Regions from separate parts of the Fretibacterium fastidiosum genome, predicted to be linked through region 2. Evidence: riboswitches for the same ligand, from Rfam matches in the RefSeq annotation. Region 2 holds a riboswitch; each other region holds the start of a gene.
What was found. Region 2 has a riboswitch for cobalamin ahead of ACK28C_RS04835 (ABC transporter substrate-binding protein). Riboswitches for the same ligand answer to the same signal wherever they lie in the genome.
Positions count from the first base shown of each region.

Region 1: it holds a riboswitch for cobalamin, as region 2 does, so the genes downstream of both, nhaC (Na+/H+ antiporter NhaC) here and ACK28C_RS04835 (ABC transporter substrate-binding protein) in region 2, are expected to answer to the same signal.
Region 3: it holds a riboswitch for cobalamin, as region 2 does, so the genes downstream of both, ACK28C_RS03180 (DUF4198 domain-containing protein) here and ACK28C_RS04835 (ABC transporter substrate-binding protein) in region 2, are expected to answer to the same signal.

Region 1 is NZ_OZ209244.1:137,370-140,644, reverse strand. It holds gene ACK28C_RS00615 (heavy metal translocating P-type ATPase) at 1-905, shown strand, start outside; cobalamin riboswitch at 1,153-1,331, shown strand; gene nhaC (Na+/H+ antiporter NhaC) at 1,543-3,057, shown strand; gene ord (2,4-diaminopentanoate dehydrogenase) at 3,246-3,275, shown strand, end outside.
Region 2 is NZ_OZ209244.1:1,095,756-1,099,030, forward strand. It holds gene ACK28C_RS04830 (ABC transporter permease) at 1-44, opposite strand, end outside; gene ACK28C_RS04835 (ABC transporter substrate-binding protein) at 85-1,638, opposite strand; cobalamin riboswitch at 1,809-2,057, opposite strand; gene ACK28C_RS04840 (AAA family ATPase) at 2,294-3,275, shown strand, end outside.
Region 3 is NZ_OZ209244.1:694,426-697,700, reverse strand. It holds gene cbiM (cobalt transporter CbiM) at 1-426, opposite strand, end outside; gene ACK28C_RS03185 (hypothetical protein) at 431-934, opposite strand; gene ACK28C_RS03180 (DUF4198 domain-containing protein) at 950-1,738, opposite strand; cobalamin riboswitch at 1,901-2,098, opposite strand; gene ACK28C_RS03175 (ABC transporter permease) at 2,410-3,275, shown strand, end outside.

The sequences.
Region 1 (3,275 bases), 960 kb from region 2:
AGGGAAGCACCCCGATGTTCTTCGTGACGGAGGGGCGGCTGGCGGGGGTGATCGCGGCGGCGGACGTCGTGAAGCCCACCAGCCGTCAGGCCGTAGGCGAGCTGCGCCGCATGGGGCTCCGGGTCGCGATGCTGACGGGGGACAACCGGCGCACGGCCTGCGCCATTCAGCGTCAGGTGGGGCTGGACGAGGTCACGGCGGAGGTGCTGCCCCAGGATAAGGAGGGGGAGGTGCGCCGCCTGCAGGAGGCGGGGCGGAAGGTGGCCATGGTGGGGGACGGCATCAACGACGCTCCGGCCCTGGCCAGGGCCGACGTGGGCATCGCCATCGGGGCGGGCACGGACGTGGCCATCGAGTCCGCGGACCTGGTGCTGATGCGCAGCAGCCTGATGGACGTGGCGGGGGCCATCCAGCTCGGCCACGCCGTCATCCGCAACATAAAGCAGAACCTGTTCTGGGCGCTGTTCTACAACGCCCTCTGCATCCCCGTCGCGGCGGGCGTGCTCTACCCCCTGTGGGAGGTGAAGCTCAGCCCCATGCTGGGGGCGCTGGCCATGAGCTTCAGCTCCGTGTTCGTGGTGTCCAACGCGCTGCGCCTGCGCCGCTTCAGGCCGAGTTACGCCTCGGCGGACCCGATCGTGGAAGCGTCGGGCGCCGCGGAGGGAGACGAGGGTAAGGGGGTGATGAAGGTGAAGAAGCTGCTGCATGTGGAGGGCATGATGTGCCAGAACTGCGTGAAGCACGTCAGGACTGCGCTGTCGCAGGTGTCCGGCGTGTCCGGCGTGGAGGTCAGCCTTGAGGACCGGACGGCGCTCGTGACCCTTTCCGGGGACGTGGCGGACGCGGTCCTGACGAAGGCCGTCACGGACGCGGGCTACGAGGTGAAGTCCGTCGAAGCCGCGTAGGGCGGAGCCCTGCGGGTTGATGCAGGGGCCGGGGCCTGAGGGTTCCGGCCCTTTTTGAGTGCCTCAATCCATGGGTAAGAAAAGAAACGGCGATTGTTCAACATCGATACAAAAGCGTCCTTCGTTTCTGAAATTCTTTGGTCTGTTCGCCTAAAAAATTTGACAAACTCCACCCGGTTGAGTTAAACTGGGGGCCAAGTCACGAAGTGCGTTCTTTTTCACCGTTTCACTCGTGAGCTCCTTAGGGGGTTCGCACTTGATTGTCGATACCTGCGTTTGATGGACGGGAAGCCCGGTGAAAATCCGGCGCGGGACCCGCCACTGTGTGCCGGACGAGGTCGCGCAACCACTGGGTTCCGTTTTCCGGGAAGGGCGATTCGAGGATGAAGGCGAGTCAGGAGACCGGTCATTCGCGGGGAGAGGGATAGCCTTACGAGGATCTGAGGCTGTCCGTAAAATGGGTCTGTGCCCATTTTACGGACAGCCTTTTTTTGCGTTTCGAGTTCGAGCGATGTCGGGCAGTACGCTGGGGGGCTTATGGGAGGAGGTGTATCGCATCCGAGAGATTAAGTGCGCTGCGGTTGAGGCAGGGGACCCGTAAGGGCGATTGAGCTTGGAGATGGAAAGAGGGAAGACTATGGACAAGAATATTGATGCCGCCGGGAATTTCGATAACCTTCAGACCGTTGAGGAAGAATTTTTGGGGGAGCCCGGAGGAGGGAAGAAGGAGCCCGGAAGCCGGACTCCGCGGAAGGCCAACCTTATCGAGGCGCTGTTTACCTTCGGCTTTCTCATCGTCGTGATGTCGGTGAGCATTATCAAGTTCAAACTGGACCCGCATATCCCCATGTTCGTCGGCGTCATCGCGGCCGCGGTTATGGGACTGTGGTTGGGCTACAAGTGGGAGTCCCTCGAAAACGCGATGATCAAGGGGATATCTCAGGCCATGCAGTCGATCATCATCCTGGCCATCATCGGTATGCTCATCGGCGTATGGATCGTGTCGGGCGTCGTCCCCTCGATGATCCTTTACGGGCTGAAGCTGCTGTCCCCTCAACTCTTCCTGCCGGCGGCGGTCCTGATCTGCTCCATCACGTCCCTGGCGACGGGGACCTCGTGGGGGACCGCGGGGACCATGGGGGTCGCGCTCATGGGGATCGCCGTCGGGCTCGAGATCCCGCTTCCCCTGGCGGCGGGCGCAGTGATCTCCGGGGCGTACTTCGGCGACAAGATGTCCCCGCTCTCCGACACCACGAACCTGGCCCCCGCGATGGCGGGGACGGATGTCTTCACTCACGTGAAGGCGATGATCCCCACCACGGTGGTGGCCTACCTCGCCGCTCTGGGGCTGTTCGCCTATATGGGCATGGGCTATGGGGGCACCGAGACCAGCCTGGAGAGCATCAAGCTCATTCAGGACGGAATCCTGTCCCAGTTCAAGGTCAGTCCCGTCCTCCTGATCCCGCCGGCGCTGGTCATCGTCCTGGTGGCGATGAAGATGCCTGCCATACCGGGTATCGTCATCGGGCTTCTGACCGCCGCGTTCCTGGCCCCCATCTATCAGGGGGCTTCCCTTGGAGATATCCTGAAGTGCGCGCATTACGGGTACGTCAGCGAGACCGGCGTTGAGGTCATCGACACGCTCTTCACCAAGGGCGGGCTGGAGGGGATGCTCTTCTCGATCTCCCTGACGATCATCGCCATGATGTTCGGTGGGATCATGGAGGAGACGGGCCAGCTGGAGACGATAGTGAACGCCGTCCTGTTCCGGCTGAAGAGCTATGCGGGCCTCATCGTCTCCACGGAGGTGACCTGCCTGTTCAGCAACATCACCATGCCGGAGCAGTACATCTCCATCGTGATACCGGGCCGCATGTACGCTCAATCCTACCGGGAACGAGGACTGCACCCGTCCCAGCTCTCCAGCACTCTGGAGGGCATGGGCACCGTCTCGGGCGCCCTGATCCCGTGGAACACCTGCGGCGCCTTTATGAGCAATGCCCTGGGCGTGCCGACGGCCCTTTATTTCAAGTACTGCTTCTTCAACCTGTTCATGCCCCTCGTCGTGGCCGTGTTCGCCTTCTTGAAGTTTAACGTCCGCTACATGACGGAGGAGGAGAAGGCTCAGCTGGCGGAAACGGGGCGCTGCTGAGGGCGCGTTTTCCCCCATCCTGCGGGATAGGGACTGAAGTTCAGAGGATCGTATTTCCCGCTGCGCGTGAAGCCGGGCCTCGCTCAGCCCGGCGCCCTGTGCGGATAGGGTTTTTGTGTGGCTGCGTGTATTTTTGTTTGTGGTTTTATAATCAATTTGAGTTAAATTTGTAGTGAGGAGGCGTTTTCATGAGGGATATCCGTGTGATGATATGGGGA
Region 2 (3,275 bases):
CGCCCGAGAGACCCCGCGACGTACCGTGCGAATCCCTTACTCACTAACCCCTCTCCTTCCCCCGGGGAGCGATCCCCCGCTGTCTCATTCGCTCCAGCTCCACTCGTTCAGGTTCTCCAGCCCCGCTCCGCCCTGGTTTCTGGATTTGACCCTTCCTAGCGGCGGTATCGTCAGTCCGTCGCGGACGAGGTAGTTGTCCTGGGGACAGGCAACGTACAGGAACGGCACGTCTGCGTCCGCCAGCTCTTCAGCCTGCTGCCACAGCCTGTCGCTCTCCTCCTGGCTTGTGGCGCGCAGCGCCCTGTCGATCAGGGCGTCGACCTCCGGGTTGGAGTACGAGGGCGGATTGCCGATCACGCCTTTGTTGATCTGCGAAGAATGGTAAAACAGATAGAAGTCCGAAGGGCTGGGGTAGCCGAACGCCCAGCACGTCGGCGTAGCGCGGGCGTGGCGCGCTTCAACCCAGGGTGCGGATTGAGGGATAATATGGATTCCAAGCGCTTTGGCGCTCTCCGCGACCGCCACGACCACGTTGTAACGAGGCATGTCGTTGCTGCGGCCCTTGATCGTGAACTCCGCCTTCAGGCCGTCCTTCTCCCGGATGCCGTCGCCGTCCGAATCCACCCAGCCGGCGTCCTCGAGGATCTTCTTTGCCTCCTCCAGGCGTCCGTCCTCGAACGTCCGCTTCGAGGCCCAGGGCAGCCAGCCTCCGCCGATGGTGAAGGAGGGCTTCCCCATTCCGCTCAACGCCTGATCGACCAGAAGCTGACGGCTGATGCCGACGTTCAGCGCGCGGCGGATGGCCGGGTCACAGGTCACGTTGTTACCCACCTTCTCATCTCCTGAGGCAACCCCTTCGGGGATGACGGGCAGGTTGATCGCCAGCGAGGTGAAGGTGTCGAGCGTCAGGAGCTTCATGCCCGGCACCTCCTGTTTTGTGGCCGCGAACTCCGCCGGAATGAAGACGAAGTCCAACTGTCCCGACTTCGCTGCAGCGAGCGTGGCGTCGTCGTCGACCTTGAGGATCGTCACCCGTTTGAAGGGGGACTTCCTGCCGTAATAGTGCGGATTGGGCTCCAAAATCATCTGCTGTCCGATCTGGAAGTCCACGATACGCCAGGCGCCTGAGCCCAGCGGCATGTCACCGTAGCCCTCCTTATAAGCGTGCTTCGGAACGATGCCGACGTAACTCAGGAGGTGCGGAAAGAACGACCATGGACGGGAGAGCGTGAACTCCACCGTTCGGTCGTCGAGCGCCCGAACGCTCTCCAACATCGAGAGGTCTGCGACCGATGCGGCGGCCTTCGTGCTCTCAAACGTGAAGACGATGTCCTCCGCTGTCAGGGGGTGGCCGTCGGCGAACTTCGCGTCCTCGCGAATTTCATACGTGTACCTCAGCCCGTCTTCGCTGACCTTCTCATCCGTTGCCAGGTCCTTTTCCAGCAGGTTGTCCTTGCCGGGTTTCAGCAGGTGGCAGTGAAAGATGTCGGGTCCCCAGACACCATACCCGCGGACGGGGTCGATCTTTCCCGCCATGGCGTTATCGCCGCCCGACAGGACGATCTCATCCTTCGCCAGGGCCGTGCCGCAGAGGAGCGCCATCGCGAGGGAAAGCGCCGCAAAAACCGTTTTCTTCATGTTTGCCTCCTAAAATTCCAAAAATAGTGCAAAACTCCTGCGGGCGGCAAGCCCGCACCTTTTGCGCGTCGCAGAGATAAAAACGCGCCGGCCCTCTGCGCTTCTGCAAGCGAGAAGGTCGGCGCGTCCGTTTTCACGCGCCAAGACGTCCGCCCTGGGCAGGGGGCCAACGTCCTCCAGAGAAAATGCGTAAGTCTCCTGACTTGCGATTCAGGGGGAGAGCCCCCAGCGCCCGATGCCTGCCTTCCCACGGCCTGATGCCGCAGTGACTGACGTTCGTCATGGCGTCCCGAAGAGACGCTTCAGCATGGGTTCACGCTTACAGTGCCGGCCGCGCGGGGACTCTCACCCCATTCCATCTACACCGTCCCCACCGTATCGCGCGTCGGACAGGGAGGACGATGACGCATTTCCATATACAAACAGCCTGTTTGTACAAGACGTCATTCTAATGGAACGCCCTCAAAAAAGCAACAAGGCCGCCGATCGTCTGCTGTCGCTCAACGGTCCTGTCACCCCGTTTTGGGGGATGGCGTCTGGCCTGAAGCAGTGGCGGGCGGCGTTGAGGTTCAATTTCCTGCCTTGATGATGGAGCGCTATAATAAAAGCACCTGGTTTTCGCTATAGCACGACAAGCATTTGAGAGGTGTTTGCCATGTTTGATCCATTTCGACTGAAGGATATACTGGTTGAGTACAAACGGAACTTCGTTTCAAAACAGTGGGAAAATGAGAAATACAAATGGGAAGCCGTGAAATGGTTTCAGGATAATTGGGATGTGAACGCAGTTGATTTTCCGGAGATGCTGAGTCGGTCTTTGGACAAAACCCTCAATTTACTGACTTCCGCAAATTACTTCCCGAAGGGCATGATCGTCGATTTCGCCAGGTCCGCTCATGAAGAGGTTCGTTCCATGTTCATTGCTCTGTTCGATGAGAGCAAGGATGTGTTTGAACGGATGGATGCTTTTAGTGCGCACTCGTCCATCCTCTTGAAGGAGTACGGGAGCGAGGACGCACAGCATTATCAGTATGAAAATTCCATCAGCACCTACTTGTGGCTCCGTTATCCGGACAAATACTACATCTACAAGTTCAGTGAAGCAAAAGCAGTTGCCAACGAACTTAACTCGAATTACCGTTTCAAAAAAGGCGCTTATGCCGATAATATCCGAAACTTCCTACGACTTTACGATGAGATCAGCCTGGCTTTAAAAGAAGATACCGAGCTGGTGAACCTCTTCGAATCGCAATTGACCGAGACGTGCTATTCCGATCCTGAGTTGAAAACTCTGACCATTGACGTTGGATTTTACATCAGCAGATATTATTCGCAAAAGGATGCCGCTGCTGCAAAGCCTGTTAAATGGTATGGTTCCGATTATGATTCCGGCCTTACTGTCGATGACTGGAGCAAACTCCTCGAGGACGAAACCGTCTTTACCACCAGTGCACTGGAAATCATGAAGCGCATAAAAGACTACGGCGGCATGGCATCCTGCACACAGCTTGCCATGAAATACGGTGAGACAAAAAATTTCTACAACGCCGGTTCATTCGGACTGGCAAAGCGCATTTGTGAAGCCACCGGCATTTCACCAAACACCAGAGACAATGGCTCCACACGGTGGTGGACGG
Region 3 (3,275 bases), 400 kb from region 2:
CACGGCCAGGGCACCTGCGATGAAGCCCAGTACGGAGGCGATGGGGCCTCTGCTCCTGCAGATCGGGCCCGCGAACAGGAAGTAGGCGGCGAGCGCAGGAACGGCGACATCCACCGTATTCACCCCCAGAACGATGAGGCCGCCGAACTGAAACAGGAGGGCCTGCAGAATCAGGGCGACCATCACGGCGGGAAAGGCCGACCACCCCAAGATCAGCCCCATGGGCGCGATAAGGGAGAGGTGGGTCGAACTGGGGCCGAGCCGCACGTTGATCAGGGAGGCCAGAAAGAACACCGACGAGGAGAACGCGACGCGGACGATCTTATCGGGGTTGAGCTTTTTGAGCCCGACCGCCGTCCCGACGCCCGCGACGGCCCATCCGGCGGCCAAGGCCTGAGTGGAGAGGATTCCCTCGCTGATATGCATGGGACTACACCGCCTTCCTGCACCGCAGCAGCAGGACGAACGCGGCGATGTTGAAGATCAGGCTGACGCCGAGCCCCGCCCTCAGGAGAAGATCCAGTCCCTCAGGGGCGGCCTTCTTCTCCTGAATGTCGATGCCCGAACCGCCTCCTGTGGCCCCGGCCTTCAGGAAGTCCTCCGTCACGTTCACTGTCGCCTCGGCCCTGTGCCCGTCCTCATCGCTGACGATGACCCGCCACGTCCCGGGCTTATTGGGGGTGAAGGCGAAACGCCCCCCCTCGTCGGTCCGTCCTGACTGGTAGGCGATCTTCTCGTCGGCAGGGGAGAAGACCTTGGCCTCAAGGTAGTTCATAAGCTCTCCCGTCGAGTAGAAGAATTCGAGCGATACCGGCTTCAGCGTGGACTCCGAATAGCCCACGCCGTGTGCGTCCGCCTGCTGCGCTAAAAGGCCGCTCAGGCCGGCGATCACCGCCAGCCCGAGCAGCGCCGTCTTTTTGAAAGAGGCGTTCATCTTTGATGGACTTTGCTACTTCACTTCAAAGAGCAGGAAGGTCCTGCGAGCAACGGAGTCGTACTCGCCCTCCTTGCCGGGCAGGTCCGTCTTCATGGCGCGCACACCCCAGAGACCGGGGGCTGTGATCTTGATATGGGCCACGCCCTGGACCGCCTGGGTATAGTAGGCATAGGTGTCCTCGTACTCAGGCGCAAAACCGTCGTAGCTCGCCCACACCGCCCCTGAGTAGGGTTTTCCGTCGACCAGTATCTTCACCTCGAAGAACTCTCCAACCTTGGCGTCCGCAGGGTTGGTCACGGGGATGATCTCAAGGGCCTGCCCCGTCTGAACGGCGAAGTTCTTGTCGTCCCTGGAGGCGTTGACGATAACCTTGACGAACTTGTCGTTCTTGGTCGCCTTCGTGACCTTCAGGCCCTGGGCCTCCAGGTCCTTGCGAAGGCCGGACTTGCCGCCCTCATTCGTGACGCACCAGACACCGCCGTCCTTGTTGGCGAGGATCACCATGGACTGAGAGGCATCCTCGACGGGCAGGGAGAAGTCGATGCACAGGTTTTTCTCGTTCGGCTTCAGCCCGGCCTCCTGGAGCTTGCCGTCCTTGAAGACTCCCGCCTTGATGCGCTCGACGCTCTCCACCTCCTCGGGTACGATGAACTTGTGTCCCGAGTGGATCTCAACCGCCAGAGTCTCGCCCTTCGCCGCGTTCATCTTCTGCGGCTTCATCACCAGCTCGTGCGCAAAGGCCGCCGAGGCGACCCCAAGGAGCAAACCAGCCGCCAACACTACTTTGTTTCCGCGTTTCATGAAAAAATCATCCTCCTCAATACTTACAGAATTACGGCAAAACCCCGTTGCCGGGGTACGTCGTCCAGAGAATAAAACGCTGCAAAAACCCCCGCCTCGCGATGGGCGCGGGCGGGGGCGTCACAGACGACACGCTCCTGCGCCATCGCTCGTGGCAAAACGTCTTGTGTCCGCTTGAACGTCAGGTATTCCGGCTTGGGATCCAAGACATAGTTCGATGGAGCCGCGCCTTCGCGCCCTCCCCGAACCTGGCTTGTCCTCCTCTCACGGCGGCGGGACCGCGCGGGCGTTGCACCCGACTTCCCCCGACGAACAAGAGTTCTGTTTATAATTTATGATAACACTTTTTTTCTAAATTTTGTTATGTTTAATTTATGGAAAATTAACAAGGACGTCCTTGAGGAGTTCACACGGCTGGATGCGGCTGTGGGACAGAGACCCTGCCGTCGGACGCAGCGGGTAACCTGAGAGGGACCGCTTCACGGAGCCCGTGGTGCGGGGCAATGATCTTCAAGGACCTCGTAAGGCCTTGGTTGCAGAGGCCAGGGGCGCGCTAAGTCCGTTTCACGTCTTTTCTCACCTGTGGTGATAGGGTTCTTTTGTGAAGTGATATAATAGGAGAGCACTTTTTGAAAACTTCAGTATTCCTTGCAAGGTGAGGCTGATAGCTGATGCTGCGCTATATCCTACGTAGGCTCCTGATGATGATCCCCGTGCTGATTGGCGTCACGTTCATCGTCTTTTTCATCCTGGCCCTGACGCCTGGGGACCCGGCCGCCATCATCCTGGGCGACGGCGCGACGCCGGAGCTCCTGCAGCGGACGCGGGAGGAGCTCGGCCTCAATCGGCCCATCGTCGTGCGCTACCTGATCTACATGAAGGACGCCCTGCACGGGGACCTGGGAGTTTCCTACCGCAACAAGATCGACGTCATGGACATGGTGCTGGAGCGCTTCCCCGCGACCTGCGTCCTGGCCCTGGCCGGAATTTTTGTGGCGCTCCTCATCGGGCTCCCCACCGGCATCATCTCGGCGAAGCACCAGTACACCCTGCTCGACTACACGACGACCGTCCTGTCGCTCATCGGGGTCGCCATGCCCAACTTCTGGTTCGGGCTCCTGGTGGTCCTCGTCTTCTCGCTGGGGCTCGGATGGCTGCCGTCGCAGGGGATGGGCGAGGGGTTCGTTCCCCTCGTGAAGAGCCTCGTCCTCCCCGCCCTGACGCTGGGCACGGGCTGTGCGGCGACGATCGTCAGGATGACGCGCTCCAGTATGCTCGAGGTGATCCGGCAGGACTACATCAGTACCGCGCGCTCCAAGGGCATTTCGGAGGGCGCCGTCACCATGCGGCACATGATGCGCAACGCGCTCATCCCCATCGTCACGGCGGTGGGGCTTCAATTTGGGCACCTTTTGGGCGGCGCCATGCTGACGGAGACCATCTTCTCGTGGCCGGGGCTGGGGAGGCTCATGGTGGACTCCATCAAGTCCAAGGACATGCCGCTGGTGCTGGGTTCCGTCATCTTCCTGGCCGTCAT